Regions from separate parts of the Micromonospora sp. NPDC049891 genome, predicted to be linked through region 2. Evidence: riboswitches for the same ligand, from Rfam matches in the RefSeq annotation. Region 2 holds a riboswitch; the other holds the start of a gene.
The links. A riboswitch is a leader RNA that binds a small molecule or an ion and turns the genes downstream of it on or off. The one in region 2 is predicted to bind S-adenosylmethionine.
Positions count from the first base shown of each region.

Region 1: it holds a riboswitch for S-adenosylmethionine, as region 2 does, so the genes downstream of both, thrC (threonine synthase) here and AB0I71_RS14355 (ABC transporter substrate-binding protein) in region 2, are expected to answer to the same signal.

Region 1 covers NZ_JBFAML010000008.1:76,208-92,024, forward strand. The annotation lists gene AB0I71_RS12890 (ABC transporter permease subunit) at 1-856, shown strand, start outside; gene AB0I71_RS12895 (DUF4232 domain-containing protein) at 872-1,567, opposite strand; gene AB0I71_RS12900 (DoxX family protein) at 1,774-2,220, shown strand; SAM riboswitch class I at 2,338-2,473, shown strand; gene thrC (threonine synthase) at 2,483-3,769, shown strand; gene AB0I71_RS12910 (GNAT family N-acetyltransferase) at 4,011-5,030, shown strand; gene paaN (phenylacetic acid degradation protein PaaN) at 5,084-6,757, shown strand; gene AB0I71_RS12920 (GNAT family N-acetyltransferase) at 6,827-7,357, opposite strand; gene AB0I71_RS12925 (cold-shock protein) at 7,569-7,769, shown strand; gene AB0I71_RS12930 (hypothetical protein) at 7,897-8,946, shown strand; gene groL (chaperonin GroEL) at 9,222-10,844, shown strand; gene AB0I71_RS12940 (hypothetical protein) at 10,950-11,186, opposite strand; gene AB0I71_RS12945 (hypothetical protein) at 11,390-11,521, opposite strand; gene AB0I71_RS12950 (S8 family serine peptidase) at 11,672-14,338, opposite strand; gene AB0I71_RS12955 (glycerol-3-phosphate dehydrogenase/oxidase) at 14,454-15,817, shown strand, end outside.
Region 2 covers NZ_JBFAML010000009.1:121,128-136,944, reverse strand. The annotation lists gene AB0I71_RS14405 (ATP-binding protein) at 1-342, opposite strand, end outside; gene AB0I71_RS14400 (SDR family oxidoreductase) at 407-1,279, opposite strand; gene glpK (glycerol kinase GlpK) at 1,497-3,014, shown strand; gene AB0I71_RS14390 (carbohydrate-binding domain-containing protein) at 3,157-4,482, shown strand; gene AB0I71_RS14385 (TetR family transcriptional regulator) at 4,550-5,323, opposite strand; gene AB0I71_RS14380 (ABC transporter ATP-binding protein) at 5,431-6,351, shown strand; gene AB0I71_RS14375 (anibiotic ABC transporter) at 6,348-7,973, shown strand; gene AB0I71_RS14370 (DUF559 domain-containing protein) at 8,139-8,360, shown strand; gene AB0I71_RS14365 (amino acid ABC transporter ATP-binding protein) at 8,373-9,104, opposite strand; gene AB0I71_RS14360 (amino acid ABC transporter permease) at 9,101-9,880, opposite strand; gene AB0I71_RS14355 (ABC transporter substrate-binding protein) at 9,917-10,765, opposite strand; SAM riboswitch class IV at 11,043-11,155, opposite strand; gene AB0I71_RS14350 (hypothetical protein) at 11,307-11,480, opposite strand; gene AB0I71_RS14345 (urease subunit gamma) at 11,496-11,798, shown strand; gene AB0I71_RS14340 (urease subunit beta) at 11,795-12,118, shown strand; gene AB0I71_RS14335 (urease subunit alpha) at 12,186-13,889, shown strand; gene AB0I71_RS14330 (urease accessory UreF family protein) at 13,889-14,572, shown strand; gene ureG (urease accessory protein UreG) at 14,562-15,314, shown strand; gene AB0I71_RS14320 (urease accessory protein UreD) at 15,314-15,817, shown strand, end outside.

The DNA of each region.
Region 1 (15,817 bases), on a different contig from region 2:
TGCCGCCTCGGGTGCGGCGGCCGGCTACCGGCCCGCCCGGACGCTGCCGTTCGGCGCGGAGTTCCGCCGGCAGGCGTCGCGCCGGCGTACCCAGTTGGCGCTCGGCTTCATGGTACTGCTGCCGCTGATCATCCTGATCGCGTTCCAGTTCGACACCAACGACGACGACAATGGCGGGGCCGAGTTCGGCAGCCTGATCGATCTCGCCACCTCCGGTGGACTGAACTTCACCCTCTTCACCATCTTCGTGTCGGCCTCGTTCCTGCTGGTCGTCGTGGTGGCGCTGTTCTGCGGTGACACGGTGGCGAGCGAGGCGAGCTGGGGGAGCCTGCGTTACCTGCTGGCGATCCCGGTGCCCCGGGCCCGACTGCTCACGGTGAAGCTGCTTGTCGCGCTCGCCTACTCGGCGCTGGCGCTGCTGCTGCTCGCCGGCACGGCGCTGGCCATCGGCACCCTGCGCTACGGCTGGTCGCCGTTGCGCAGCACGGTCGCCGCGCAGTTGGAGCCGGGCGAGGGGCTGCTGCGGCTGCTCGCGGTGCTCGGCTACCTGGCGATCGTCCTGCTGGTGGTCGCGGGACTGGCGTTTCTGCTCTCGGTGACCACCGACGCGGCGCTCGGCGCGGTGGGTGGCGCGGTGCTGCTCTGGATCCTCTCCAGCATCCTGGACCAGATCACCGCGCTCGGCGCGATCCGGTCGTTCCTGCCGACCCACTACAGCACCGCGTGGTTGGGGCTGCTCTCCACGCCCGTGCAGACCGACGACATCGTGCGGGGCACCGTCTCGGCCATCTGCTACGCGACAGTGTTCTGGGGCCTGGCCTTCTGGCGTTTCACCCGTAAGGACATCACCAGCTGAGGGCAGTGCACGTGGTCAGAGCAGCGGGACCGGTGGGGTAGGCGTTCCGGGCGTCGCGGTGGGCGTGCTCGGCTCGCGCTTCTGCCAGGCGCTCACCCCGAGCCGGTCGGTGTTGCCCAGGTCGATCCGCCCCTGTATGACGACCTGTTGCGCCGGCTGGCCACGCAGCGGGGCGACCTCGAGGTGCTCGGCGTTTGTCGCCACCACCGTCGGGTTGTCGACCAGGTTCCGCCAGAGCAGCGCGGCGCCGGCCGCCTCGCCGGGAGCCAGCACCAACGGTCGGGGTGGCTTGTCGAAGCCGGACGTTATTCCTTCCGCACCCCGGATCACCCGGACCGGGATCACCTTCCCTTCCCCGTCCCGCAGCCTCGGCTCCGGATACCCGCGCAGCGGGTAGGGGCGTGCGCCGCAGTTGACGAGTTCGAGGCCCATCGCTCGCAGTCCCATGGCGGCGCTGACGCCGCGGTAGGTGATCCGGACGCCGGATTCGGGGCAGCCGGACGTCGGGCCGTCATCGCCGTCGGGCTCGCCATCGCGGGACGGCGTGTCGCCGGTCGCGCTGAACGTCGGCACCGGTTCGGGCGGGACGCCGGCCACCTCGCCGGCCGGAGCGCAGCCGGTGAGCAGCGTGAAGACTGCGGCGATCGAGACCGAACCGGTGGCGAGCCGACGGCCACCGGAGGTCGACTCGGGGACCGTTGTGCCTGGCATCGGAGCATCGTCGCACCGGCAGCCACGGCCCGTTGCCCCGCCACCGGTACCAGCGGACCGCACGGTTTCCGGTCGTGATGGGTCCGCTTCCGGAAGTTTCGGCCGCTAGGATGAGTGTGGGAGCGTTCCCACCAAGAGAGATTGCATCGACAACTATCTATGATTTCCGCATTCTGGTACCACCACCCCACTCGTAGGAGGTACCAATGCGTGCTGACCGGTTCGGCGGGCCGGCTTTGTCCCTGTTCCGCATTGTGATCGGGTTGTTGTTCCTCATTCACGGCATGTCGTCCGTGTTCGGCGTCTTCGGTGGCAACCGGGGCACCGGCGAGGCCGTGCCGCTCGGCCAGTGGCCGGGTTGGTACGCCGCGATGATCCAGCTGATCTGCGGCGGCCTCGTGCTCCTGGGGCTGTTCACCAGGCCCGCGGCGTTGCTGGCGTCGGGCTCCATGGCCTACGCGTACTTCGTGGTCCACCAGCCCGACGCGCTGCTGCCGCTGCGCAACCACGGCGAGTTGTCAGTGCTCTTCTGCTGGTCGTTCTTCCTGGTCGCGGTGCTCGGCCCAGGCACCTGGGCGGTCGACAACCTGTGGCGGCGCGGGGCGGCGACGGTCGCCCTGGATCAGGCTGAACCGCGCTCCGTCCCGGCCTGACGGCGGTCCTCAGCGGCGCCGGGGCACGCGACGGCGCCGCTGAGGATTCGCTCACAAGCTGGGATTGACCGGCGACGGTCGCGACCGGATTGCCTAGACTCGGCGACACAACTGCATACCTCATCCAGAGGGGCTGAGGGATACGGCCCGACGACGCCCCGGCAACCACCTCGCGCGCTCACCGTTGAGCGTTCGGCGGGGCAGGTGCCAATTCCGTCCCCGCCGCAGGGTGCGATGCGGGGAAAGATGAGAGGACTTCGACATGACGTCGACGCTCGCCCCGTCCGGCATCGACACCGCCGCCAGCCCCGCCCGTGCCCTGGTCTGCCGGGCCTGTTCGGCCCGCTACCCGCTCGCCGCCCAGCACGCCTGTTACGAGTGTTTCGGCCCGTTGGAGGTCGACTACGACCCGGCCGCCCTCGCCGCCGTGACCCGCGAGCAGATCGAAGCCGGCCCGCGCAATCTCTGGCGGTACGCCGCCCTGCTGCCCGCCGGCCAGGACCCGGCCGCCAGGGTCACCCTGGACCCGGGGTTCACTCCGCTGGTGGCCGCCGACCGGCTCGCCGCCGAGCTGGGCATCACCGCTCCGCTGTGGGTCAAGGACGACAGCGCCAATCCCACCCACTCGTTCAAGGACCGGGTGGTGTCGGTGGCGCTCACCGCCGCCCGCGCGCTCGGCTTCTCCCGGTTCGCCTGCGCCTCCACCGGCAACCTGGCCAACTCCGTCGCCGCGCACGCCGCCCGGGTCGGTGCGCCGTCCGTGGTCTTCATCCCCAGCGACCTGGAGCAGGGCAAGGTCGTCACCACCGCCGTCTACGGCGGCGACCTGGTCGCCATCGACGGGTCGTACGACGACGTGAACCGGCTCTGTGGCGAACTGGTCGAGACCGACGAGTTCGAGGACACCGCCTTCGTGAACGTCAACGTCCGGCCGTACTACGCGGAGGGGTCCAAGACGCTCGGCTACGAGGTGGCCGAGCAGCTCGGGTGGCGGATCCCCGCCCAGGTGGTCATTCCGATGGCCTCGGGTGAGCTGCTCACCAAGATTGACAAGGCGTTCAGCGAACTCGTCGAGATCGGCCTGGTCGACGCCCCGGCCGGTGGCTGGAAGGTGTTCGGCGCGCAGTCGGCCGGCTGCAACCCGATCGCCACCGCACTGCACGCCGGCACCGACGCCATCACCCCGGTCAAGCCCACCGGCATCGCCAAGTCGCTGAACATCGGCGACCCGGCGGCCGGGCTGTACGCCCTGGAGGCGGTCCGTCGCACCGGTGGCTGGATGGACCACGCCGACGACGACGAGATCCGCGCGGGTGTGCGCCTGCTGGCGCGTACCACCGGGGTCTTCGCGGAGACGGCCGGCGGGGTGACCGTGGCGGTGCTGCGCAAGCTTGTCGAGTCGGGCCGGCTGGACCCGACCGCCGAGACGGTGGTGTTCAACACCGGCGAAGGGCTGAAGACGCTCGACGCGGTCGCCGGTGAGGTGGGCCCCACCCACCGGATCAAGCCTTCGTTGCGGGCCGCCCGCGACGCGGGCCTGCTGAGCTGACCACGCCGTGCTGGTGAGTAAGCGGCATTTCGCAGGGAGTGAGCGAAACACGCCGCCAGGGACTTGACGACCGCAAACGGACGGCGCAAGATGCTCCGTGCGGGAGGGCGTTTCGCCGTAGACTTTCAGTCTTTACGACCCAGCGCCGGAGGCGTTGTGCGATCGTCCCTCCCGACCAACGTCCGAACGGGCCAGCGAAAATCGCTGGCCCGTTCGTCTGTCTGTCCCGCACGCTGCCGGCATGACCGTCACCGTCACCACCTTCGGTCCCGCCGACGAGCAGGCGATCGACCAGGCGTACCGGATCGGCGCGGCGCGCCTCGCCGCCGACCTGCCCGACTTCCCGCCCTTCTGCCGGCAACGGTTCACCGCGATGGTGCGCCATCCGATGCCGGGCACCGCGCCGGTCAACCTGCTGGCCCACCTCGACGGTGAGCCCGCCGGCCATCTCGCACTCGACCTGCCGCAACTGGACAACACCGAGAACGCCTCCGCCGACCTGTCCGTGCACCCGGCGTACCGGCGCCGGGGGGTGGGTCGCGCGCTGGTCCAGCACGGTCTCGCCGTGCTGCGCGAGCACGGGCGCAAGCGGGTGAGCGCGATGAGCATGGCCCACCTGCCCGGGGCACCCGACCGTCCCTCGGCGGGCGCCGCCTTCGCCACCGCCTTCGGCGCGGTCGACGCCCTGCCCGACGTGCGACGGCGGCTGGACACCGCCGATCTGGACCAGGCGAAGCTGGACACGCTGCTGGCCGACGCCCGGGGCCGGGCGACCGGCTACGAGGTTGTGTGCTGGCGCGGGCACACCCCCGACGACCTGGTCGCCGACGTGGCGTACCTGGACGGGCGGCTGCTGGCGGACGCGCCTATGGGTGACCTGGCCTGGGAGCCCGAGCAGGTCGACGCCGAACGCCTGCGCGGCACCGAGCTGGCGCTGGCGGCCCGTGGCCGGCGGCGTTACCACGTCGGTGTCCGCCACCAGGCGTCCGGTCGGCTGGTCGCGTGGACGCTGCTGGACGTCGGGGCGTCGGCGGACTGGCACTCGTTCCAGCAGATCACCATCGTCGACCCGGAGCACCGGGGCCATCGGCTCGGCCTGCTTGCCAAGATCGAAAATCTGCGGCACCTGCTCGCCCACGAGCCCGCCGTGCGGGTGATCGACACCTTCAACGCAGGCAGCAACGACCACATGATCGCCATCAACGAGCAGCTCGGTTTCCGGGTGATGGACCGGTGGAGCAACTGGCAGCTCACCATCTGAAGTTGTGACACGCCCCTACTGATCTGGGGGCTTCGTGTTGCATGATGGCGGGCATGACGGAGACCCCGCACCCCCTCTACGACAGGCACGCCGAGACCCTCAACCGTGCGCTGACCGCGATCACGGAGCGGGGGTACTGGTCCGCCTACCCGGAATCACCCAGCCCGCGGGTGTACGGCGAGACGGCAGCCGCCGACGGCAAGGCCGCCTTCGAGGCGTACCTGGGCGGGGACTTCCCGCTCGACCAGCCGGGCGGCGACGACCGGGTGGCCACCGAGACCAGCCCGTTCGGTGTCGCGTTGAACGTCCGCTACCCGCACGCCGACGCCGACCAGCTGGTCTCCGCCGCGTCCGCGGCGCTGCCCGCCTGGCGTGACGCCGGCCCGCAGACCCGGGTGGGGGTCTGCCTGGAGATCCTCGATCGGCTGCACAAGAACGTCTTCGAGCTGGCGAACGCGGTGCAGTTCACCAGCGGCCAGGCCTTCGTGATGGCCTTCCAGGCCGGTGGGGCGCACGCGTTGGACCGCGCGCTGGAGGCGCTGGCCTACTCGTACGCGGAGATGACCCGGCACCCGGGTACCGCCGGTTGGGAGAAGGCCGCCGGCAAGGGCGACCCGCTGCGGATGACCAAGACCTTCCACGTGGTACCCCGGGGAGTGGCCCTGGTGATCGGCTGCAACACCTTCCCGACCTGGAACTCCTACCCGGGTCTCTTCGCCTCGCTTGTCACCGGGAACCCCGTCGTGGTCAAGCCACACCCGCGCGCGGTGCTGCCGCTGGCCATCACCGTCCGGTACGCCCGCGAGGTGCTCGCCGAGGCCGGCTTCGACCCCAACCTGATCCTGCTGGCCCCCGAGGCCCCGGGCGAGAAGCTCGCCTCGACCCTCGCCCTGCACCCGGCGGTCCGGATCGTCGACTTCACCGGTTCCACCGAGTACGGCGACTGGCTGGAGGCCAACGCCCGGCAGGCGGCCGTGTACACCGAGAAGGCGGGGCTCAACACGGTGGTGGTCGACTCCACCGACGACTTCGCCGGGATGTGCCGGAACCTGGGCTTCACGCTGACGCTCTACAGCGGCCAGATGTGCACCACCTCGCAGAACATCCTCATCCCGCGGGACGGCATCGACACCGACCAGGGGCACAAGAGCTTCGACGAGGTGGCCGGCGGAATCGCCGCGGCCGTCGGCAAGCTCACCGGTGATCCGGCCCGGGGAGTGGAGCTGACCGGGGCGATCGTCAACGACGGTGTGCTGGAGCGGCTGGACGAGGTCGCCAAGGTCGGCGAGCCCGTGCTGGAGTCGCGTACCGTCGAGCACCCGTCGTTCCCCGACGCCGTCGTGCGTACGCCGACAATCGTCAAGCTGGACGCCGGCGACACCGCGACCTACTCGCGGGAGTGGTTCGGGCCGATCTCCTTCGCCGTCGCCACCGACTCCACCGCGCACAGCCTGGAGATCCTGCGCTCGACAGTGGGGGAGAAGGGTGCCCTCACGGCGGCCGTCTACTCCACCGACAACGCCGTGCTGGACGCCACCGAGGCGGCCGCGATCGACGTCGGGGTGCACCTGTCGGCAAACCTCACCGGCGGTGTCTTCGTGAACCAGTCGGCGGCCTTCTCCGACTTCCATGGCAGTGGGGCGAACGCGGCGGCCAACTCGGCGTTGACCGACGGGGCGTACGTGGCGAACCGGTTCCGCATCGTGCAGAGCCGCCGGCACGTCTGAGGTTCCGAGGTGGGCGGTTCTGGTGGCCGCCCACCACATCGGCCCAGGTCGGCGATCGTCTGTCGGGTTTCAGACGGCCCTGCGCATCTGGAGTTCGCGCAGGGCGGGGATGTTCGGGTGCGGCACGCGGACGCCGGTGTCGACGAAGCCCAGTCGCTGGTAGGCCCGGTAGGCACGGTCGTTGCCGACCACCACCTCAAGCATCAGCTCGTCCCTCCCACCGGCCCGGGACCAGCCCGCCACTGCGTCGACCAGATCCGCGAGCAGGCCGGTGCCCCGCCAGGCCGGGGTGATGTAGACGGCGTAGAGCACTGTCACGCCCGGCTCGGTCGGGTGGATGACCCCACCGGCGTGGCCGACCAGCCGGCCGCCCGGATCCGCCACGAACTGCGCCGTGTCCGAACCGGCGGAGACCTGGGCGACCCGGGCGGCGTACTCGGCGTGGGGTCGGGCCGCGGCCTCGGCGATCGTCTCCAGGAACGCCAGCGGTGCGTCCGCGAGCATCTCCAGGCGTAGCGCGCGCATCCGGGCCGCGTCGGCTGGCTCGACCCGGCGGATCACGGCCCGACGCACGCCGGTTCCGTCGGTGACGATGGTCATGCCCGCATGCTTATCACAATGACGTACGACGATGCGGGTGACTGTAATACGCCCGATTTGTGGTCGTGCGCGGTCGTCACTCCTCGTGTAGCGTGCGATTTCGGTCACCCGTTTCAGTGGTCGTCGCCGATTGCCGAAACCGGTGGTTTCCGGGTGCCGGTGCGCCGGCGACCCGAGGTAGTGGAACGCCGTGCAGAGTGAGGAAAACACCGTGGCACAAGGCACCGTGAAGTGGTTCAACGCCGAGAAGGGCTACGGCTTCATCGCCGTCGACGGCGGGCAGGACGTCTTCGTCCACTTCTCCGCGATCGAGATGGACGGCTACAAGGCGCTGGACGACGGTCAGCGGGTGGAGTTCGAGATCGCCCAGGGCCAGAAGGGCCCGCAGGCCGAGCGGGTACGCGTCATCTGAGTGCGGACCACCCACCCCACTGACTGATCGTCGACGGGGTGACGTGACCATGGCCGGAGGGGGCTGCGGTGCCGGTGCCCCACAAGGGAAGATCATGAACCGATCCAGCCGTTGCTGAGGAGGGTTCATGTCCGACCAGCCGCCCCCGACAGGCCCGCTCTCCTCGCCTCCGGGCGAGCCGGAACCGCCCACCGCCGGTTGGGTCGGTCAGCCGCCCCAGCCTGGTCCGCCTCCGTACGGTGTGCCGCCCGGCCAGCCGCCCTACGTCGGCATGACGCCATATCCCGGCCAGCCGCCCTACGGCTGGTACCCCCACCCGGCCGGCTATGGTCTCGACCCCTCCGATGCCCTGGTCACCCCACCCGGGGCCGGGCTCGGTGCCTGGTTCGCCCGCTGCGTGGGCGCCGCCCGCCGGGGTTGGCGACAGCTGCTGCCGATCCTCGTGCTCACCCAGGTGGTGCCGGCCGCGGTGCTGTCGGTGCTGGTGCTGGCCGTGGACCCCTCGGCCCGTTGGGATACCCAACTCGCGAGCGACTCCGCCGCGCTGCCGGCGAACTTCTGGACGGATCTCGCGACGCTGCTGTCGGTGCTGATCAGCGGAAGCCTGCTGCTCGGTCTGGTGCAGTGTGTCGGCTGGGCCGCCGGCACCTGGGTGATCGCCCGGCAGGCGGCCGGCCAGCCGGTCGGTCTCGGTGCCGCCCTGCGCTACGGGACGCGCCGGGCACTCGGACTCTGGGGCTGGACCCTGCTCATCACCCTGATCGTCACCTTCGGGTTCTGTCTGTGCTTCCTGCCCGGCGTGTACGCGGGGTTCGCGTTCGCCATGGCCGGCCCGGTCTATCTCTTCGAGCGGCACGACCCACTGAGCCGGTCGCATCGGATGCTGCGTGACCGGCTGGGGCTGCTGCTCGGCCGGGTGGCACTGGTGGGCGCCGCCGTGATCGGTGTCTCGCTGGTCGCGAGCCTGATCGAGTCGCTGGCGATCCTGCCGTTCGGTGCCACTCCGCTGGACTCGCCGGGTACGGCGGTGGGTGTGGTGCTGACCATCGCGGTGGTCGCGGTGCTGGCGCTGCCGGCGTACCTCGCGCAACTGGTCGGGCTCGTTGTCACCTACGCCGAGCAGCGGGCGCACGAGGGTCCGGTGAACGGCGCGCAACTGGCGGCCGAACTCGGCTGACCCGGGCCATCGTGCTTGCACTCGGCAGGGGAGAGTGCTAAACAAGTCATTGGCACTCGCATGGCGTGAGTGCCAGTTGGTCGGGACGGTGGGGCCGCGGTCGTGCCCGTGACATAACCACGGGTGGGGCACGTGGCCGGTCGTCGCGGGCTATCCGGCCCGGCCGAGGAGACGTCGCCGTCGCCAGGTGGCGACGTCCCAAGGTGCGTACACCAGACGGCCCATCCGGGGCACACACTCGGGTGGCCCGTGAGTGTCCAGGAGGACAACGCCGTATGGCCAAGATGATCGCGTTCGACGAAGAGGCGCGCCGCGGCCTCGAGCGGGGCATGAACCAGCTCGCCGACGCCGTGAAGGTGACCCTCGGCCCCAAGGGCCGCAACGTCGTGCTCGAGAAGAAGTGGGGTGCCCCCACCATCACCAACGATGGTGTGAGCATCGCCAAGGAGATCGAGCTCGAGGACCCGTACGAGAAGATCGGCGCCGAGCTGGTCAAGGAGGTCGCCAAGAAGACCGACGACGTCGCCGGTGACGGCACGACGACGGCGACCGTCCTGGCCCAGGCACTCGTTCGCGAGGGCCTGCGCAACGTGGCCGCCGGTGCCAACCCGATGGCCCTGAAGCGGGGCATCGAGGCTGCGGTCGCCAACGTCTCGGAGGAGCTGCTGAAGCTCGCCAAGGACGTCGAGACCAAGGAGCAGATCGCCTCCACCGCCTCCATCTCCGCTGGTGACACCAGCGTCGGTGAGATCATCGCCGAGGCGATGGACAAGGTCGGCAAGGAAGGCGTCATCACCGTCGAGGAGAGCAACACCTTCGGGCTGGAGCTGGAGCTCACCGAGGGCATGCGCTTCGACAAGGGCTACATCTCGGCCTACTTCATGACCGACCCGGAGCGTATGGAGGCCGTCTTCGACGACCCGTACATCCTGATCGCGAACAGCAAGATCTCGTCGGTCAAGGACCTGCTCCCGATCCTGGAGAAGGTCATGCAGGGCGGCAAGCCGCTGCTGATCATCGCCGAGGACCTGGAGGGCGAGGCCCTGGCCACGCTGGTGGTCAACAAGGTCCGCGGCACCTTCAAGTCGGTCGCCGTCAAGGCGCCGGGCTTCGGTGACCGCCGTAAGGCCATGCTCACCGACATCGCGATCCTCACCGGTGGCCAGGTCATCAGCGAGGAGGTCGGCCTCAAGCTGGACGCCGTCAGCCTCGACATGCTGGGCCGCGCCCGCAAGGTCGTGGTGACCAAGGACGAGACCACCATCGTCGACGGTGCCGGCGACGCCGAGCAGATCCAGGGCCGGGTCAACCAGATCCGGGCCGAGATCGACAAGAGCGACTCCGACTACGACCGGGAGAAGCTGCAGGAGCGGCTGGCCAAGCTGGCCGGTGGCGTTGCGGTGATCAAGGTCGGCGCGGCCACCGAGGTCGAGCTGAAGGAGCGCAAGCACCGCATCGAGGACGCGGTCCGTAACGCCAAGGCCGCCGTCGAGGAGGGCATCGTCCCGGGTGGTGGTGTCGCGCTGGTTCAGGCCGGCAAGACCGCCTTCGACAAGCTCGACCTGGCCGGCGACGAGGCGACCGGCGCGCAGATCGTCAAGATCGCGCTGGACGCCCCGCTGCGGCAGATCGCCGTGAACGCCGGCCTTGAGGGCGGCGTCGTGGTGGAGCGGGTCCGTAACCTCGACGCGGGTCACGGCCTCAACGCCGCGACCGGTGAGTACGTCGACCTGCTGGCCGCGGGCATCATCGACCCGGCCAAGGTGACCCGTTCGGCGCTGCAGAACGCCTCGTCGATCGCCGCGCTGTTCCTCACCACCGAGGCCGTCGTGGCGGACAAGCCGGAGAAGACCCCGGCCGCCCCGGCTGGCCCGGGTGGCGGGGACATGGACTTCTGAGTCCAGCTCCAACGCCGGAAGGGGGCGGGCCGCGTCAGCGGTCCGCCCCCTTCCGTCATGTCGGCACTTGTCGTCGGCCCTGTGTCGGCGGTTACCGCTGGCCCGCTATGTCGGCAGTGGTCGCTGATTCCGTCGCTTCCGTGCCCGGTCGTACGGTGGGCGATGTTGCACCGGCTCGTCCACCAGGATGAGTGGCTCCTCCGGTGGTTCGCTCGCACCGGTCATCTCGGCCAACTGCTCGGCGTCGCCATAGTCGAGCCGGTCGACCGGCAGTTGGCCGGGGAGTCCGTGGACCGTGGCCCAGGTGGCCGGTGGGGCGTCCCGGGTCTGATCGTCGTCCATGGTCATCGCTGCCTCCTCTACCGAAACGGTAGGGTGCGCCGAGCGCCGAGGCGGGCGAATGGCATTATCGGGATCTATCTGCTATTTGCCCTTTCAACTGCGGCCAAACGACCTGCCGTACGGGAGAGGACAGGTTCGACCCGGACGCCCGCGCTGCCCGAATGACACGCCCGTCCGGATTCCCTCGACGTCGTGCGCTCGGGTCAGGGCGGTCCGGTGACGCCGCCGCGGTGGCTGAACGGGTCGTCGGTGGCGGACCTGGTGACCACGTGCACCACCCCGCAGCACAGCGCCACGACGAGGGCCGGTACGCCCAGCAGGATCAGCAGGGCCATGCCCCGCCACCGAGCCGTCGACGATGGCGGGAGCGGAGCCGCCGCCCCGGGTGAATGACCGTGCATGAAGCCGCAAGATAGCAGTTCAGGCGCGGTCGGATAACCCCCGGGCGAGACCTGCTCACGTTGGGTGAGATCAGTTTCGGACGATCACCTGCGCGCCGCCGAGACGGCCGCGTACGCGTTGACCAGGCCGGCACCGGCGATGTTCGCCGCGCCGCCGCAGTCGTCGGTCCGATCCCCGGACGGGCCGTCGGTCTCGACCGGGTCGGCCGTCTCGGCCAGGATCCGCCGGGTGCGGTCCAGGTCGCCGACGAGTTCGGGGTTGGCCGACCACATCAACGCGACCACCCCGGCCACCTGCGGTGTGGCCATAGACGTGCCGTCGAGCACGGCGTACCCGCCGCCGGGCATCGCCGAGATGACCTCCGCCCCCGGCGCCATCAGGTCCGGTTTCGTCGCCCCGGTGGCCGTCGGGCCACGGGAGGAGAAGGCGGTGACCCGCCGCCGGTCGTCCACCGCGCCGACGGTCAGCACGTCCGCGTACGGCGCGGGCGGGTCCTGCACGGAGCCGCAGAACGGGCCGGTGTTGCCGGCCGCCGCGACGACGAGGATTCCGGCGGCCTCCAGCGCCGCCGTGGCCGGCCGCAGCGCGCGAGGATCGCAGCCTTCGATCGGCGGGCAGCCCCACGAGTTGGTCAGGATCTCCGGCGCCCGGGCGGGCCGCCCCTGCCGGAACGGGTCGCCGCCGGCCGGGAAGGGCGCCAGCATGAACTGGAGGCAGTCGAGGTAGGCGGCCGGGTTCCCCAGATTGCGGTCGAGGTTGACGCAGCCGACCCACTGCGCCCCGGGGGCCACGCCGATGCCGTCCCGCCCGACCGCGCTGCCCACCGTGTGGGTGCCGTGCCCGCTGCGGTCGGTCGGTGCACGGGTGCCGTTCCACGGGTCGAACCACGAGTCGTCGCCGCCCCGGAAACCCTGGGCCAGGGTCGGGTGCCGTCCGTCCACCCCCGAGTCGGAACTGCCCACGGTCACCCCGGCACCTGTGACACCGAGCTCGGACCAGACCCGATCCGCACCGAGCATCGTGATGTTCCACGGCGGGCCGGACGGGGGCGGGGCGCTGCCGGTGGCGCTGTCGGCGGGCGTCGGCAACGGACGCAGCCGTTGGCTGACCAGTACCCGGGCCACCTCCGGTCGGCTGGACAGCCAGGCCCGCACCGCCGGCCCACCATCCACCTCGATCGCGTTGACCAGGTAGTAGGGGGTGTGTGGCAGCCGGGCCCGGCGCAGGTCCCGCCGCAGGTCGGCCTGGGTCCGGTCGGCGGTGTCGACGAGCCGCCGGTAGACCTCCCCGGCGCGGGCGTCCCGGCCCGCCCGGCCTGGTCCGCCGCTCACGCCGCTGAGGTCCGCCTGCTCCCGAAGCAGTACGAAGAGCCGTTCACCGTGCAGTCCCGGCTGGCCGGCCGTGGCACCGACCAGGCCGACCGTGACCAGCAGCGTCAGCGCGCTCGCCGCGGCCAGCATCGGGCTGGGCGCGCGGGCCGAGCGGCGCGCCAGCAGCAGGCCGTACCCGACAGCCAGCACCAGTCCGACGGCGAGCCCGGCACCGGTCGCGGCGGCCACCCAGAACGGCACGTCGCGGGTGCCGACCAGCAGCAGGCTGACCTCCTCCGGATCGGTGAACGCCAACGGGCCGAACACGCCGAGCCCGACCAGCCAGGCGGTCGGTGCCCGGCCGCCGGCCCCGGCCGGATGACGGCCCACGACACGGCCGGTGATCGGGTGACCCGGCAGGCCGCGTCCCGTGCCCGGGTGGACGACGCCGCGCCCGGCGGCCGGACGGCGGGTCATGGCCCGCAGCGCGGCCAACGCGAAACCGGCCGGCGGCAGCGTCACCAGCAGCGGCAGCTGCGCACCGGAATGGCCGGCACCGGCACCCACCAGCAGCAGCACCACCCCGGCGACGAGCCCGCCCACAAGCACCAGGCGGGCCGGTCGGGGTCGCTCGCCGACCTCGAATTGACTCCAGAACCGGGCGTCGAGCAGCGTCGCGGCCAGCGCGCCGACCGCCGCCGCGCCCAGTCCGGCGAGAATTGTCTCCAACAGACCGCCGAGCGCGCCCAACCAGACCCAGGGCAGCAGCAGGGCGAGTCCGGCGGCCACGGCGAGCAGGGCCGCCACCGACGGGTGCGTGTCCAGGTGTGCCGGGCCCCCGGCCGGGTCGGCCGCGGCGGCGCCCGGATCACCCGTGGGCTCCGTGGTGACCGCGCCGGGACCGTCCGTGCGTCCGGTGCCTCCCGCGCCGGGACCCTCCGTGGGCTGGGAGACGACCGCGCCGGGATGGTCCGTGCGTTCCGGGGCGTGCTCGGGCCGCCAGGTTTCGGTGCGTCGACCGGGGCCGAGGACGTGGGACGGCAGCCGGGTCGTCACCACAGTCAGCAGCATGGCCGTGCTGGCCAGCGCGGCGAGGTACGCCTCGTGGTGCACCTGGGGGATCGTCCGCAGTAGCCCGAGCACGCCGAGCACGAGCGCGCCGGCGAACCAGAGCCGGCCGGTGACGCGGACCGCCGACGAGCGGGGAACGAGGGCCAACGGCAGCGCCGCGGCGGCGATCAGCAGCACGGTGAGCACGCAGACCACCGGCCAGAGCGGCACCAGCCGGTCCAGGCCGCCGATCAGCACCACCTGGTCGACGGCCCAGCCGCCGGTCTGCGCCAGGACCGTGACCGCGACCGTCCAGCAGCCGGCGAGAACCGCCGCGACGATCGCCCAGGGGCTACCGGTCGAGCCGGGTGTGGTGGGTTCCGCCCGCATCCGCACACAGTACGACGCGGCCACCGACGGGACGGGGACGGAGCTGCGGAGCGACTGATCGAGATGCCCGCGCCGGCACGTGTCGGCGGAGGGCCGGGACGGTTAACGTGGACGGGTGCGTGATCCGAACGTTCTGCGGTCCGTTGCCGGGCAGCTCTCGCCCGCCCGCCGCGCCGCCGACCTGCGTCGGTTGCGCGCCGAGCGGTTCGACGTGCTGGTGATCGGGGGCGGGGTGACCGGTGCCGGAGCGGCCGTCGACGCCGCGTCGCGGGGCCTCAAGGTGGCCCTGGTGGAGGCGCGCGACTTCGCCGCCGGCACCTCCAGCCGGTCCAGCAAGCTGATCCACGGTGGCCTGCGCTACCTGGAACAGTTGGAGTTGAGCCTGGTGCACGAGGCGCTTACCGAACGCGGCCTGCTGGCCACCCGGCTGGCGCCGCACCTGGTGCGACCGGTGCCGTTCCTGGTGCCGCTCCCCGCCGGTCGGGGCCTGCGCGACCTGCCCGCCCGACTGCTGCGGCGGGCCTACTACGGCGCCGGGGTGGCCGCGTACGACGCCTTCGCCGGCCTTGTCGGCGGCGGCCGGGGCATGCCGCTGCACCGGCACCTGAGCAAGGAGGGCGCCCGCCGCGTCTTCCCGAGCCTGCGCTCCGACGGCCTGGCCGGCGCGATCCGCTACCACGACGGACAGGTCGACGACGCCCGCCTGGTGGTCACCCTGGCCCGCACCGCCGCCAGCCTGGGCGTGACCGTGGTGAGCAGCGCCCGGGCGGTCGGGCTGATCCGACAGGCACGGGAGGTAACCGGCGTCCGGGTCCGCGACCTGGAGGCGCCCGCCGATTCACCCGAGGCGGAGTTCGAGGTACGCGCCCGAACGGTCATCGCCGCCACCGGTGTCTGGACCGACGACATGTCCCGGATGCTCAACGACGTCGGGCTGCGACCCGGTATCCGGGTCCGAGCGTCCAAGGGCGTGCACCTGGTGGTGCCCCGCTCGGCGATCACCGGCGAGACCGGACTGATCCTGCGTACGGCCACAAGTGTCCTGTTCGTCATCCCGTGGGGTGGGCACTGGATCATCGGCACCACGGACACCGACTGGCGGCTGGACCGCTCGCACCCGGCGGCTTCCGCAAGCGACATCGACTACCTGCTCCGGCAGGTCAACACCGTGCTGGACCGCCCGCTGACCACCGCCGACATCGAAGGTGTCTACGCCGGACTGCGTCCGCTGCTGTCCGGCGAGGCGGACTCCACCTCCAAGCTCTCCCGGGAGCACGCCGTCATCGAGCCGATGCTCGGGCTGCTGATGGTGGCCGGTGGCAAGTACACGACGTACCGGGTGATGGCCGCCGACGTGGTCGACCGGGCGGTGCGTCGGCTCGGCGGCCAGCGCGCGTCGCGTACGGCGGACCTGCCGCTGCTCGGCGCGGACGGGTACGCGGCGATGTGGCGGGACCGGGCGGATCTGGCCCGCCGTCA
Region 2 (15,817 bases):
CGGGGTGTTCGTCGCCGGCAGGTTCACCGGCAGGTCCCCACCGCGTTCGTGACCATGATCGGTGACCTCGCAGATGAGCAGGTCGGCCCGGCGGAACAGGTCGAGCCGTCCGCGGCCCCCGCCGTGCAGCACGGCGTTGGTGACCAGTTCGTGCACGGCCAGGACGAGATCCTCGGCCACGTCGCCGGTGAGACCGGCGGCGGCCACCCGAGCGGTGAGCAGGTGCCGCAGCGCCGTCACGGTCTGCGCGGTGAACGACTCGGACAGCAGCGCGGTCGCCTCGTCGCCGCCGGGGTACGGATCGCCGGGGTCCCGGGCATCCGGCGGGCCGAGGTTGTTCATGCAGGCAGAGTACGTCGTCCACGGACATCCGCGACCTTTGCCAAAGGGCAACCATCCCGGGGGGCTAGTCGCCCCCCTCCACCGACGTCCGACCGAAGGACCGGCCCAGGCGGCTCACCTCCGCCTCCATCTGCTCGACCAGTTCCGCTCCGCCGAACCTGTCGATCAGCCGGTCGGCGAAGCCGCTGAGCACCACCGGGCGCAGCGCCTGGACCAGGGCGATGGTCCGTGGCACGTACACCTTGCGACGGCGACCTTCGATGCCGCGCAGCAGTGCCTCGGCGCACCGCTCGACGCTGACCACGGTGTTCAGCGGCCAGGGCAGCCGGCGTTGCGCGGCGTGGAACGACGCGAGGTCGTCGCGGATGTCGCGGACCAGGTCGGTGTCGATCCAGATCGGATGTGCGGTACCCACGGTCAGCCCACGCCGGCGGTTCTCCAGCCGCAGCACGTTGCCGAACTGCTCGACACCCGCCTTCGACGCGCAGTACGCGGCCATCCCGGGCATCGCGGCGAAGGCCGCCGCCGACGAGACGATCAGGACGTGGCCCCGGGCGGCGAGCACGTGCGGCAGCGCCGCGCTGACCGTGCGGACCACGCCTGTCAGGTTCACCTCGATGGTGCGTGCCAGGGCGTCGACCGGGCCGGACGAGACGGTGCCGAGGTTGGCGATGCCGGCGTTGGCCACCACCACGTCGATGCCGCCGTAGCGCTGCACGGTGGAGGCGACGGCGTCGTCGACCCCCGCCTGGTCGGTGACGTCGCACTCGTACCAGTGCCCGTCCAGCTCCGCGGCGACCTGCCGCAACAGTGCCGGTTCCAGGCCGGCCAGGGCGACCCGGGCACCCCGGGCCGCGGCGGCCCGGGCTAGTTGCGCACCGATACCCCGCGCCGCTCCGGTGATCAGGACGGTCCGGTCGCGTAGGTCAAACCGCATGGCTGCGCTCCTGGTCCCGGTCGCCGCCAGCGGCGACCCAGTGGTCGTCTGCCAGACGGTACCGGGCATCCGCCGGTCGACCCATCCGGTGCCGGCCCACCAGCGGCCCACCCCACCTGGCCGGCGCAGCTAGACGTCCGTGGTGAGCGGCGCGGACATCGGGAAGGATCTACCCAGACGGTCGTACCGCAGCGAGGACCACGACAAGGAGAACCGCATGGCTGATTTCGTCGGCGCCGTGGACCAGGGCACCACCAGCACCCGGTTCATGATCTTCGACCACGGTGGTAACGAGGTCGGCCGCCACCAGCTCGAACACCAGCAGATCCTGCCGCGCGCCGGGTGGGTCGAGCACAACCCGCTGGAGATCTGGGAACGGACCCAGACGGTGGTGCGCACGGCGTTGAACACGCACAGCCTGGCCGCGAGTGACCTGGCGGCTCTCGGCATCACCAACCAGCGGGAGACGACGGTGGTGTGGAACCGGCGCACCGGTCGGCCGTACTACAACGCCATCGTCTGGCAGGACACCCGGACCGATCGGATCGCCTCGGCACTGGAGCGCGACGGGCGCGGCGAGGTCATCCGCCGCAAGGCCGGATTGCCGCCGGCGACCTACTTCTCCGGCGGCAAGATCCAGTGGATCCTGGAGAACGTCGACGGGGTGCGGACGGCCGCCGAACGCGGTGAGGCGATCTTCGGCAACACGGACACCTGGTTGCTGTGGCACCTCACCGGTGGCCCCGACGGCGGCGCACACGTCACCGACCCCACAAACGCCAGCCGGACCATGCTGATGAACCTGGAGTCCCTGGACTGGGACGACGAGTTGCTGTCCTTCTTCGACATCCCACGCGCCATGCTGCCGCGGATCGTCCCGTCGTCCGATCCGGACGCCTACGGCGTCACGCTGCCCAGTGGTCCGTTCGCCGGCTCCGTCCCGATCACCGGAGACCTGGGCGACCAGCAGGCGGCCACCGTCGGTCAGGTCTGCTTCGCACCGGGCGAGGCGAAGAACACCTACGGTACGGGCAACTTCATGCTGCTGAACACCGGACCGGAGATCGTCCGCTCCGAGGCTGGGCTGCTCACCACCGTGTGCTACCAGTTCGCGGGCCAACCACCGGTCTACGCCCTGGAAGGTTCCATCGCCGTCACCGGTTCTGCCGTGCAGTGGCTCCGCGACCAGTTGAAAATCATCAGCAGCGCCGGGCAGAGCGAGGACCTCGCCCGCCAGGTCGACGACAACGGCGGGGTCTACTTCGTACCGGCCTTCTCCGGCCTGTTCGCCCCGTACTGGCGGTCCGACGCCCGGGGCGCGATCGTCGGCCTGTCCCGCTTCAACACCGACGGGCACATCGCCCGGGCGACCTTGGAAGCCATCTGTTACCAGAGCCGTGACGTGGCCGAGGCGATGGCGCAGGACTCGGGGGTCCCCCTGGAGTGCCTCAAGGTCGACGGCGGCGTCACCGTCAACGACCTGTGCATGCAGTTGCAGGCCGACATTCTCGGTGTACCGGTCAGTCGGCCGGTGGTCGCCGAGACCACCGCCCTCGGCGCGGCCTACGCCGCCGGACTGGCCGTCGGCTTCTGGCGGGACACCGATGAGCTGCGGGAGAACTGGAACGAGAGCCGGCGTTGGCAGCCGTCCTGGTCGCCGGAGCAGCGCGCGGCCGGTTACGTCGGCTGGCGGAAGGCGGTGCAGCGCACACTGGACTGGGTCGACGTCGGCTGACACATCGAACCGCCTGGCCGATCACGTTTCGTCAAGGTTAACGTCACTGCGTGTCAATGTCGCGGTACCGGAATGTCCGGTCGGTTGGCCTTAGCATCCCGATGTCCGGCATCTACCGGAGGTGTGGACAGGGAGGGCATCCATGCGGATCACGCGCGCGATCATGGCGGTCGTGGTCGTATTGTCGGCCGGGGTGCTGGCCGGCGCGGCACACGCGGCGTCACCGTTCACCGTGGTCAACGGTTCGATCCAGCCGGCGACGGGCACTCCCCAGCCGCCGTCGGGCACCCATGCCACGCTGTGGCACAACGCCAGCTACGCCACCATCCCGGTGCAGGGTGCCGGCCGGCTGGTTGTCGGTGCGATCGGCGACCACTGCGACGGCTGGCCGACCCTGCGGGTCCGGGTCGGCGGCGATCTGGTCGGTGAGGTCACCGTCACCAGCGCCACCGACTACGGAAGTTACCCGGTCGGTGCTCCGCTGCCGGAGGGCCGGCACGACGTCCGGATCGAGCTGACCAACGATCGGTACACGGGCGTATGTGATCGCAACGCGCACCTGGCGTACGTGCGCACGCAGCCACCTCCGGTGGTCGACAGCACGTTCACCTTCGCCGTGGTCCCGGACACGCAGGAGGAGGTGCTGACCGCCGGTGACACCCGGCTGCGTCAGCGGGTCGACTGGCTGGTCGCTCAACGTGCCGCTCTCGACCTGCGTTTCGTCACGCACTCCGGCGATGTGGTCAACTACGACACTCCCGGCCACGTGCAGTACGAACGGGCGCGCACCGCGCTGCGTCCACTGGAGACGGCCGGCATGCCGTACACCCTGGCCGTCGGTAACCACGACACCCAGGCCGCCGGCCCGGACGGGGAACTGCGCAGTCCCGCCGGGCAACTGGTGCGCGACACGACGGTGTTCAACAGGTACTTCACGGCCGGGCGGTTCGGTGCGGTGCGTGGCCAGTTCGAGGCGGGCAAGGTGGACAACGCCTATGCCGTCTACACCGCCGGTGGGGTGCGGTGGCTGGTGCTGAGCCTGGAACTGTGGCCGCGCCGGGCGGCCGTCGCCTGGGCGCAGACCGTCGTGGCCGCCCATCCCCGGCACAACGTCGTGATCGTCACCCACCACTACCTGGAGAGCGACGCCACGATCGGTCAGTCGGCCGGCTACGGTTCCACCAGCCCGCAGTACGTCTTCGACAATCTCGTGGCGCGGTACCCCAACGTGCGCTTCGTCTTCTCCGGCCACACCGGCACGGCTGCCTCCCGGGTGGACACCGGCGTGCACGGCAACCGCATCTACTCCTTCCTGCAGACGTTCCACTCCCGCCGGACCAACCCGGTGCGGCTGGTCGAGATCGACACCGCGGCCAATTCGTTGCGCACCTGGATCTACGCGCCGCACACCGACGAGGAGTTCCCGGCGCACGAGCGCACGTACGCCGGGATCGGCCTGGTGCGGTGACCTGCCGGCGGTGGCCTGCGGACATGTCGCGGGCCACCGCCGGCAGGCGGCCCGCGATGTCTCGAAACTATCTTAGAACCGTCTCGTTATCATCGTCCGCTTCGAGGTGGCGGTAGACGGTGGCCCGCGAGACACCGAACTCGGCGGCGATCTCGTCCGCCGAGTGGGTGCCCGCCAGATGCATCCGACGGGCGGCCCGCACCTGTTCCGGGCTCATGGACGGAGGTCGCCCCGGCCGTCGCCGACCCACCCGGCCGGGCGTCGCGGTCCGGGTGACCGGCTCCTGCACGCCGGGTGGTGTCTCGCCCAGCAGGCGGTGGGCGCCGTCGAGCATGTCGGCCCGCAGGGCCGACGCCGGCACGTCGATCATGAACACCACCGGGTCGCTGCACATGGCGATGGCCTGGACCGCCCGGACCCGGTCCCGGCGTCCGGCGTCCGGCCCGGCGACGATCTCGTTGGCCCGCATCGCGATCTGCACCAACCGGTAGTAGGTGCTGCCCCGGTCGACGAGTGCGAGGTCGTGGAAGAGCATGCCGAGCGGGCCACGGTGCGCGAGCATGGTGTCCACCCAGCCCTCCAGCAGCGTCCATCTCGCCTGCCGGCCGGGTAGCGCCCCGGCCTTGTCCAGCAGGGCCTCCAGGTCACGGACCAGGGGCTCGGCCAGTGCCGTGAGCAGATGTGACTTGCTGGGGAAGTGGTAGAGGATGGCGGCCTTGGTCAGCCGCAACCGCTCGGCGATCTGCCGCAACGAGGTGCGTTGGTAGCCCTGCTCGGAGAAGAGGTCCAACGCGGTGCGCAGGATCCGGCTGCGGGTGCCGTCGGTCTCCTCCCAGGTCATGGCACCCAGCGTAGTCCCTCCTGACCGCCGGACGGGACAGCTCGCGTCGATCCCTTACCATCGGTCAGTAGAGTGTTCGGCAGACACCGGTACGGCGGGAGGCACCCATGTCCGTGATCGCCATCGAGAACCTCGTCAAGACCTTCGGCGGCGTACGCGCGCTCGACGGTCTGGACCTGAGGGTGGAACCGGGGGAGGTGCACGGATTCCTGGGACCCAACGGCTCGGGCAAGTCCACCACCATCCGGATCCTGCTCGGCCTGCTGCGCCGTGACTCCGGGCAGGTCCGCATCCTCGACGGCGATCCGTGGCGCGACGCGGTCGCGTTGCACCGGCGCCTGGCGTACGTGCCGGGCGACGTCAACCTCTGGCCCAACCTTTCCGGGGGAGAGGCGATCGACCTGTTCGGTGCGCTGCGCGGCGGACTGGACCGGCGCCGTCGCGACGAACTGCTGCACCGCTTCGACCTGGACCCGACGAAGAAGTGCCGCACCTACTCGAAGGGTAACCGGCAGAAGGTCGCCATCGTCGCCGCCTTCGCCTCCGACGTCGAGCTGTACGTGCTGGACGAACCCACGTCCGGGCTGGACCCGCTGATGGAGGCGGTGTTCCAGGAGGAGGTCCGCCAGCTCACCCAGGCCGGCGCGAGCGTCCTGCTGTCCAGCCACGTCCTGGCCGAGGTTGAGGCGCTCTGCGACCGGGTCAGCATCATCCGGGAGGGCCGGATCGTCGAATCCGGCACCCTGTCCGAGCTGCGGCACCTGGCGCGGACCACGGTCACCGTCGAAACCGGACGCCCGGTGACCGGCCTGACCGACCTTCCGGGCGTGCACGAGGTACGCCCCGTCGACGGTCGCGTCCGGCTGGAGGTCGAACCCGAACACCTCGACACGCTCCTGGCCCACCTGGTCCGCTTCGAGGTCCGCGCCCTGACCAGCACACCGCCCACCCTGGAGGAGCTGTTCCTGCGGCACTACGGCGACGCCACCGACGGCGACCAGCCAGCGGCGACCGGAGGCACCCGATGAGCGCCTTCACCGGCACCGGCCGGCTCGCCCGGCTCGCCCTGCGCCGCGACCGGGTCCGCCTGGCCATCTGGACGCTCGGCAGCCCGCTGATCGGCTACGCCCTCGCCGAGAGCGTGGCCAGCATCTACCCCGACGAGCAGAACCGCGTCGGGTACGCCGAGGTGGCCAACACCAGTGTCGTGGCCCGCGCCTTCAACGGCCCGGTCGCCAGCACCGATCTCGGTGCCGTGGTGGTCACCGAGACGTACCTCACCCTGGCCGTGCTCGCCGCGCTGCTCAGCACCTTCGCGGTGGTCCGGCACACCCGCCAGAACGAGGAGACCGGCCGGGCCGAACTGCTCGGTGCCGCCGCCGTCGGCCGGTACGCGCTGCTCACCGCGGCCCTGGTCGTCGTGGTCGGTGCCAACGTGCTGGCCGGGGCGCTGCTCGCGGTCGCCTTCGTCGGTGCCGGACTACCGGCCGCCGGCTCGGTGGCCGCCGCCGCGGCGATCACCGGCGTCGGGCTCGCCTTCACCGGCGTGGCCGCCGTCACCGCCCAGCTCTCGGTGACCTCCCGGGGCGCCAACGCGCTCGCCGCCGCCACGGTCGGGGTGGCGTTCCTGCTGCGCGCCACAGGTGACGTGCTCGGTCGACGCGCCGCCGACGGGGTGCGACTGGACAGCGCCTGGCCCACCTGGTTGTCGCCACTGGGCTGGGGCACCCAGGTCCGCGCCTTCGGCAACGAGCGGTGGTGGGTTCTCGCGTTGCCGGTGGCCCTGCTCGTCGTCGGGGTCGCCGTCGCGTACGCGCTCGCCGAGCGCCGTGACGTCGGCGCCGGCCTGCTCGCCGCGCGGCGGGGCCCGGCCCGCGCCGCCGCAGGCCTGCTCAGCCCGGCCGGACTGACCTGGCGGCTGCACCGGAGCGCGCTGATCGGCTGGGCGGTCGCGGTGGCGGTGCTCGGCCTCGCCATGGGACTGGCCGGAAACGAGGTGGACGACATGATCGCCGACAATCCGGCCGCCGCCGAGGCGATCGCCCAACTCGGTGGCGGGGAGGAACTTGTCGACGCCTTCCTGGCGGCGATGCTCGGCCTGTTCGCCCTGACCATCGGGGCGTACGTGGTGCAGGCCCTGCTGCGGGTACGCGGCGACGAGTCCGACGGCATCCTCGAACCGCTGCTCGCCACCGCCGTCAGCCGCACCCGATGGTTGAGCACGCAGGTGGCTGGGGCCGTGCTCGGTGCGCTGACGTTGATGCTGCTGGCCGGGGCCACCACAGGTCTCGGGTACGGACTGGCCGCCGGTGATCCGGTGGGCTGGACCGTCGAGCTGACCGGAGCGGCGCTGCTGCGGCTGCCGGCTCTGCTCGTCGTGGCCGGAGTGGTGACCGCCCTGTTCGGGGCGCTACCCCGCCTGTCGGTCGCGTTGAGCTGGACGGTGCTCATCGTGTTCCTGCTGCTCGGGCAGTTGGGTGCCGCGCTGGACCTGCCGCAGGCGGCGCTGAACCTGTCGCCGTACACCCATGTGCCGTCGGTGCCCGCCGTCGACGTCACGGTCCTGCCCCTGCTGGTCCTCACCGCCGTCGCCGCCGCCCTGCTGGCGACCGGCCTAGCCACCTTCCGCCGCCGCGACACCCCCACCTGAGCTGCCGCCCCAAACCTGATCGTTTGCAGTCGAGTGACTCGACACGCCGCTGCCACGGTCACTCGACTGCAAACAATCATGGGTCCGCGGCCCAGGCGCGAGGGGTTGTGGCAGTGGCGCGCGCTGTCCACAGGGGGCCGCGAGCTCGGAACGGCCCGGGCAGGCATGTACCTGGACCTGTTCGCCAAGGAGGAGCGGGTCAACATCGAGCTGGACGGTGCCACCTCGCACGGCGATCCCCGCCAGCGTGAGATCGACCTGCGGCGCGACGCGCTGCTCGCCACGGTCGGCATTCTGGTGGTCAGGTTCAGCCAGCGACGCCTCGTGCGGGAGCCCGACGAGGTGCGCCGCGAGACCCTCGCGATCCTCGCCCGCCGCCGCTCCTGAGCGACAAGAGCCTCACAGCACCTGGGACAGGAAGCGGCGTAGCCGGGGGTGCTGCGGCGACTCGAAGACGGCCTGCGGGTCGCCGGCCTCCAGCACCACCCCGGCGTCCATGAAGGCGACGGTGTCGGCGACCTGACGGGCGAAGCCCATCTCGTGGGTCACCACCACCATGGTCATGCCCTGGTCGGCCAGCTCCGCGATCAGCGCCAGCACCCCCTTGACCAACTCCGGGTCCAGTGCCGAGGTGGCCTCGTCGAAGAGCATCACCTGCGGCTGCATGGCCAGCGCTCGGGCGATGGCGACCCGCTGCTGCTGGCCGCCGGACAGCTGCGCCGGCCGGGCGTCGGCCTTGGCGGCCAGGCCGACCCGGTCGAGTTCGGCCCGGGCCTGAGCCACCGCCTCGTCCTCGCCGAGCTTGCGGATGCGGCGCAGCGGCAAGGTGATGTTGCGCTCCACGCTCATGTGCGGGAAGAGGTTGAATTGCTGGAACACCATGCCGATCCGCTGCCGCAGGGCGTCCGGGTCGTCGCGCAGCACGCTGCGCCCGTCCAGCAGCACGTCGCCGCGGTCGGGTTCGAGGAGCCGGTTGACGGTGCGCAGCAGGGTGGACTTTCCTGACCCGGATGGGCCGATCACGCACGCGGTGCCGCCGCTCGCCACGTCCAGGTCCACGCCGCGCAGCACCTGGTGATGCCCGAAGGCCAGGTGCACGTCGCGCAGGCTCAGGCTGACCGAGGTGTTCATCGTTGGTTGCCTCCGGCGGCGCCGGGTAGCGCCAGGTCCAGGTCGTCGGGGTCGTCGGTCGGCCCGGCCGCCGGCCGGCCGTGTCGCAGCCGCTTGTCGATCCAGTTGACGACGTGGGTAAGCGGCACCGTCAGCACCAGGTAGAAGAGCCCGGCAAGCAGCAGCGCCGACTGGTTTCCGGTGTTCGCCGCGTAGTCCTGCCCGATCCGGAACAGCTCGCGCTGGCTGGCCAGCAGGCCGAGGAAGTAGACCAGGCTGGAGTCCTTGATCAGGGCGATGAGCTGGTTCACCCAGGCCGGCAGGATCCGCCGGATGCCCTGCGGGATGATCACTCTCCGCATCGCTTCGCGCCACGAGAAGCCCAGCGCGCGGGCCGCCTCCAACTGGGTGGCCTCCACCGACTGGATGCCCGAGCGGAAGATCTCCCCGAGGTACGCCGAGGCGATCAGCGACAGTGCCAGGATCCCCAGCGGGTACGGGTTGGGCCCCCACACCTGCATGCCCAGCGGGGCCAGCCCGACCCCGATCAGCAGGATCGTCGCCGCCGCCGGCAGCCCCCGGAAGATGTCGGTGTAGACCCGTGCCGGCCACCGCAACCAGCGGGTCCGCGAGATGCCCGCGACCGCCAGCACGATGCCCATCGCCGAGCCGAGCAGGGCGGCGGTGACCGCCAGGATCAGCGTGTTGGGCAACCCGACGGTGAGCATCTCGGGTAGCGCCTCACGCATCGACTCCCAGTCGAAGAACGTCTCCCACAGGGTGCGCAACGGATCCACGGTCAACCTCCGCCCTGCTCGTTCGTGGTCCTACCGTCAGGAGGCGGCCGGTGCCGACACGTCCCCGCTGCCCGGGGTGAAGTCGGCCGGGATCGGCCGGCCCGGGTAGTACTGCTCCTGTAGCCGGGTCCAGGTGCCGTCGGCGATCACCTCGTCGAGCGCCCGGTTCAGCGCCTCGCGCAGCGCGTCGTTGCCCTTGGCGAAGGCGTACGCGGTCGGGGCCGGGCTGAGTTCCTTCGCCGCCACCGTGATCTTGCCGCCGCTGTCCGCTGCGGTCTTCTCACCGATCTCGGCGGGAGCGATCCACGCGTCGGCGGTACCGGCCTTGAGCTGGTTGATCGCGCCGTTGTAGTCGGGCACCCGCACCGGGTCGAGGCCGTTGTTCGTGGCGTAGTCGTCCTGGACGGTGCCCTGCACGACCACCACCCGCTTACCGGGCAACTCGTCGAAGCTGCGCAACGCCGACCCGGCGGGTACGTCGAGCCCGAAGTAACCGAAGTCGTACCCGTTGCCGAAGTCCACGGTCTTCTTGCGCGCCTCGGTGATGGTGATCGAGGAGCTGCCGACGTCGAACTTGCGGTTGTTGACCTGGGCGAGCAGCCCCGAGAAGTCGGTGCCGACGAACTCCACAGTCAGGCCGAGCTTGTCGGCGGCTGCGACCAGCAGGTCGTTGTCGAAGCCGGTGAACGTGCCGTCCTTGAGATACACGTTCGGCGGGGCGTCGGTGAGCGTGCCGGCGCGCAGCACCCCCGGCTGCAACAGGTTGTACGGGTTGTCGGCCGCGCTGCCGGCGGAGTCCGAGGCGCAGGCGGTAAGGGTGGTCGCGCCGAGGATCGCGGCGACGCCGACGGCGGCGGCCCGGGTCAGGGCAGGAAGGAATCGCACAGGTGTCTCCTGGTTGAGCTGCGGCGGGCACGGACGTGCCGCACCGACGGTCCGCCGCAGGACGGACCGCTGGGATGGGATCGATGACAGAGCGGGAAAGTGGCCAGCCGACCCGCCAGGGGTTGGTGACCGGCGGCGCGGTCAGCTACACGCGGCGCTGCACACCCGCATCATGTCGACGTGGCGACGCCGGGTCAGGCCCGGGCGGGCCACGGCGGCAGCGGGTCGACTACGGTACGACATGGTTCTCCTCAAGGTCGTGATGACCTGGGAACCCAGGCCACGCTTGCACCGGAGATTGCTCCGATGCCTGGTCCTCACCCGGGGCACCCCTGCGCGGTGGAGGGTTGCCGGCCAGCGAGCCGGGGCTTGGCGCTGGCACTCATGACCTGTCGCCGAGGCTAGCAGCCGGTGACCGCCCACCGTCCACCCGTTATGACCACCCTCACGCTGGCCGGATGGGCCAGGCGGACGGGCGGGGTTGGGTGCGTACACCCGTCGGGGGTGTTGCCCGTGAACGGCTTGATCCCTTACGGTCTGCTCAGCGGTGGGCGGTGCGGTCCGCATCCGAGAAGCCACCGCCGGTGGTCGGTACGCGGGCCGGGACGGTGGAATCCCGGGTCTTCCAGGCGTGCTGGTCGAGCCGGCGGGCGAACCCCGAACCGTGCGGCGGCGCGTCGAGGCGTCGAGCCGGCGGCGTGCGGGGCGCGGACATCCACCGGGAGCACCCGTGTATCTCACCCCCCACGAGCAGGACCGCCTGCTCGTCCATGTGGCGGCCGACGTCGCCCGGCGGCGCCGCGAGCGCGGCCTGCGTCTCAACTATCCGGAAGCCGTCGCGGTGATCACCGCATTTCTGCTCGAAGGGGCGCGTGACGGCGATTCCGTGGTCGACCTGATGGCCGCCGGGCGCACCGTGCTCAGCCGCGACGACGTGCAGGACGGCATCCCCGAGCTGCTGAGGGAGGTGCAGGTGGAGGCGACGTTCCCGGACGGCACCAAGTTGGTGACTGTGCACCACCCGATCCCATGATCCCCGGGGAGATCCTGCCGGCGGCCGGACCCGTGGAGATCAACGTTGGGCGCCCGGTGACGGTGCTGACAGTGGTCAACACCGGTGACCGGCCGGTCCAGGTCGGCTCGCACTACCACTTCGCCGAGGCCAACCCGGCGCTCGACTTCGACCGGGACGCCGCCTGGGGGCACCGGCTCGCGGTACCGGCCGGCACCTCGGTGCGGTTCGAGCCGGGGGTGAGCCGCCGCGTCGACCTGGTGCCGCTCGGCGGCGCGCGGGTCGTGCCGGGCCTGCGCGGGGAATGCGCCGGAGCGCTCGACGAACGGCGGACCACATGAGCGAGCGAATCAGCAGGTGCAGTCGGGTGGTGCCGCTGGGCGGCACGGAGCGAAGTGGAGTGCCGGCATGAGCAGCGTGGAGCGGGAGCGCTACGTCGCTCTGTACGGACCCAGCACCGGCGACCGGATCCGGCTGGCCGACACCAACCTGATGATCGAGATCGAGCAGGACCACTGCGTCGGTGGTGACGAGGCGGTCTTCGGTGGCGGCAAGGTGATCCGTGAGTCCATGGGCCAGTCGCGGGCCACCCGCGCCGAGGGGGCCCTGGACACCGTCATCACCGGTGCGGTCGTCCTCGACCACTGGGGGGTGGTGAAGGCCGACGTGGGTCTGCGGGACGGGCGGATCGTCGCGCTGGGCCGGGCCGGCAACCCGGACACCATGGACGGTGTCCATCCGGACCTGGTGATCGGCCCGGCCACCGAGGTGATCGCCGGCAACGGCCGGATCCTCACCGCCGGTGCCGTCGACACCCACGTGCACTTCATCTGCCCCCAGATCGTCACCGAGGCCCTCGCCAGCGGGGTCACCACCCTTGTCGGCGGCGGCACCGGACCGGCCGAGGGCACCCGGGCCACCACCGTCACCCCGAACGCCTGGCACCTGGCCCGGATGCACGAGGCCCTCGACACGTTCCCGGTGAACGTGCTGCTGCTCGGCAAGGGCAACACCGTCTCGGAGGAGGCGCTGTGGGAGCAGTTGCGGGCCGGGGCCGGCGGGTTCAAGCTGCACGAGGACTGGGGCACCACCCCGGCGGCGATCGACGCCTGCCTGCGCGTCGCCGACGCCTCAGGCGTGCAGGTCTCCATCCACACCGACACCCTGAACGAGGCCGGGTTCGTCGCCGACACGCTGCGCGCGATAGGCGGTCGGGCGATCCACTCGTACCACACCGAGGGTGCCGGCGGCGGGCACGCGCCGGACATCATCACCGTCGCCGGTGAGCCGAACGTGCTGCCCTCGTCGACGAACCCGACCCGCCCGTACACTCGCAACACCCTCGCCGAGCACCTCGACATGCTGATGGTCTGCCACCATCTCAATCCGGCGGTGCCGGAGGACCTGGCCTTCGCCGAGAGCCGGATCCGGCCGTCCACGATGGCCGCCGAGGACCTGCTGCACGACCTCGGCGCGATCTCCATCATCGGCTCCGACTCGCAGGCGATGGGCCGGATCGGGGAGATCGTGCTGCGTACCTGGCAGAGCGCGCATGTGATGAAGGCCCGGGTGGGTGCCCTGGCCGGCGACGGCGCCGCCGACAACCACCGGGCCCGCCGGTACGTCGCGAAGTACACCATCTGCGCGGCCATGGCCAACGGGCTCGACCACGAGATCGGGTCGGTGGAGCCGGGCAAGCTCGCCGACCTGGTGCTGTGGGAGCCGGCCTTCTTCGGCGTACGCCCGCACCTGGTCATCAAGGGCGGCATGATCGCGTACGCCCAGATGGGTGACGCGAACGCCTCGATCCCCACCCCGCAGCCGATGCTGCCCCGGCCGATGTTCGGCGCGTACGGCGGCGCGGCCGCCGCCACCAGCCTGGCCTTCGTGGCCCCTGCCGCGCTGGAGGCCGGGCTGCGGTTGGACGTCCGGCGTCCGGTGGTGCCGGTGACCGACGTACGGTCGCGCGGCAAGGCCGACCTGCCGGAGAACAACGCCCTGCCCCGCATCGAGGTCGACCCGGACACCTTCACGGTGCGGATCGACGGCGTGGTGGTGGAACCGGATCCGGTGGCCGAACTGCCCATGACCCAGCGGTACTTCCTGTTCTGATGGCCACTTCGACGATGTTGCTGCTCCTCGCCGACGGGCGGTTTCCGGCCGGTGCGCACGCGCACTCAGCCGGGCTGGAGGCGGCTGTCGCCGCCGGGCGGGTCACCGACCTGGCCACGCTCGGCGAGTACCTGCGCGGTCGGCTGGCCACCGCGGGACTTGTCGCGGCAGCGTTCGCGGCGGCGGCTCGTGGCGCGGCGTGGTCGGCGGGACGGGCCGCCGTGCTGGCCCGACTCGACGCCGAACTGGACGCCCGGACCGCCTCGCCGGCCCAGCGGTCGGTGTCCCGCCGGCAGGGCAAGGCGCTGCTGCGGGCGGGTCGGCAGATCTGGCCGACCGCCAGCTTCGACGACCTACCGGCCGGGCCTGGCGGTCCACACCAGCCGCTCGTGCTGGGGCTGGTCGGTGCCGCCGCCGGTGTCGACCCGGGGCAGGTGGCCACGGTCGCCGCCCATGCGACGGTGACCGGCTCGGCAAGTGCCGCCGTACGCCTGCTCGGCCTGGACCCGTACCAGGTGCAGGCCCTTCTGGTGCGGCTCGCCGGTGCCTGCGACGCGATCGCGGCGCGGGCGGCGCGGGCCGCCGAGGAACCACCGGAGCGGCTGCCCGCCGCCGCCGCTCCGCTCGCCGACATCCACGCTGAAGCTCATGCCACCTGGGAGGTGCGTCTCTTTGCGTCCTGAGATCGATCACGACGAGTCCGTTCCCCACACCCACCCCGAGCCGGGGGTCGACCCGCACGCCCCGCTGCCCGCCGCCGCCCGGGCGCTGCGGGTCGGCATCGGCGGACCGGTCGGCTCCGGCAAGACCGCCCTGGTGGCTGCGCTGTGCCGGGCGTTCGCCGACGAGTTGCGCCTGGGTGTGGTGACAAACGACATCTACACCACCGAGGACGCCGACTTCCTCAAGCGGGCCGGGGTGCTCGACCCGGCCCGGATCCGGGCGGTGGAGACGGGTTGCTGCCCGCACACCGCCATCCGCGACGACATCGGCGCCAACCTCGACGCGGTCGACGAGTTGGCCGAGGCGTTGGGGCCGCTGGACCTGGTGCTTGTGGAGAGCGGCGGCGACAACCTGACCGCCACGTTCAGCCGAGGGCTGGTCGACCGGCAGATCTTCGTGGTCGACGTGGCCGGCGGGGACAAGGTGCCCCGCAAGGGCGGTCCGGGGGTGACCGCGGCCGACCTGCTGGTCATCAACAAGACCGACCTGGCGCCGATGGTCGGTGCCGACCTGTCCGTGATGGACCGGGACGCCCGGGCCCGCCGCGGCGACCTGCCCACGGTGTTCCAGTCCATCACCGAGGACCCGCTGGCGACCCGGGTCGCCGCGTGGATCCGCCACGAACTGGCCCACCACCGGGCCGCGTCGGCCGGTGCGGACCAACTCGCGCCGGTCGTGGCGGCTCCCGCCGGGCAGGCCTGATGCGGGCCACCGCCCGGCTGGTGGCCCGTGCCGACCGGCACGGCCACACCGTTCTGGCCGAACTGCGCGGCGAGAGCCCGCTGCTGCTCCGCCAGGTACCGGCGCCCGGCGGTGGCGTCACGGTGTACGTCGTCGGCGGCGCGGCAGGTCCGCTCGCCGGCGACGACCTGCGGCTGGACGTCGAGGTCGGCTCGGGCGCGGTGGTCCGCGTCCACACGGTGGCGGCGTCCATCGCGCTGCCGGGCCGCCCCGGCGCGGTGTCCCGGATGCTGGTCCGGGCCACCGTCGCCGACCGGGCGACCCTGCACTGGCTGCCTGAGCAACTGGTCGCGGCGGCCGGCTGCGCGCATGTCGCCGACGCGCGGGTGGACGTCGCGGCCGGCGGCACGCTGCACTGGCGGGACGAGCTGATCTGCGGCCGACACGGCGAGCACCCCGGCAACGTCGAGATCAACACCTGGGTCGACCTGGACGGGCGGCCGCTGCTGCGGCAGTCCCTGGTG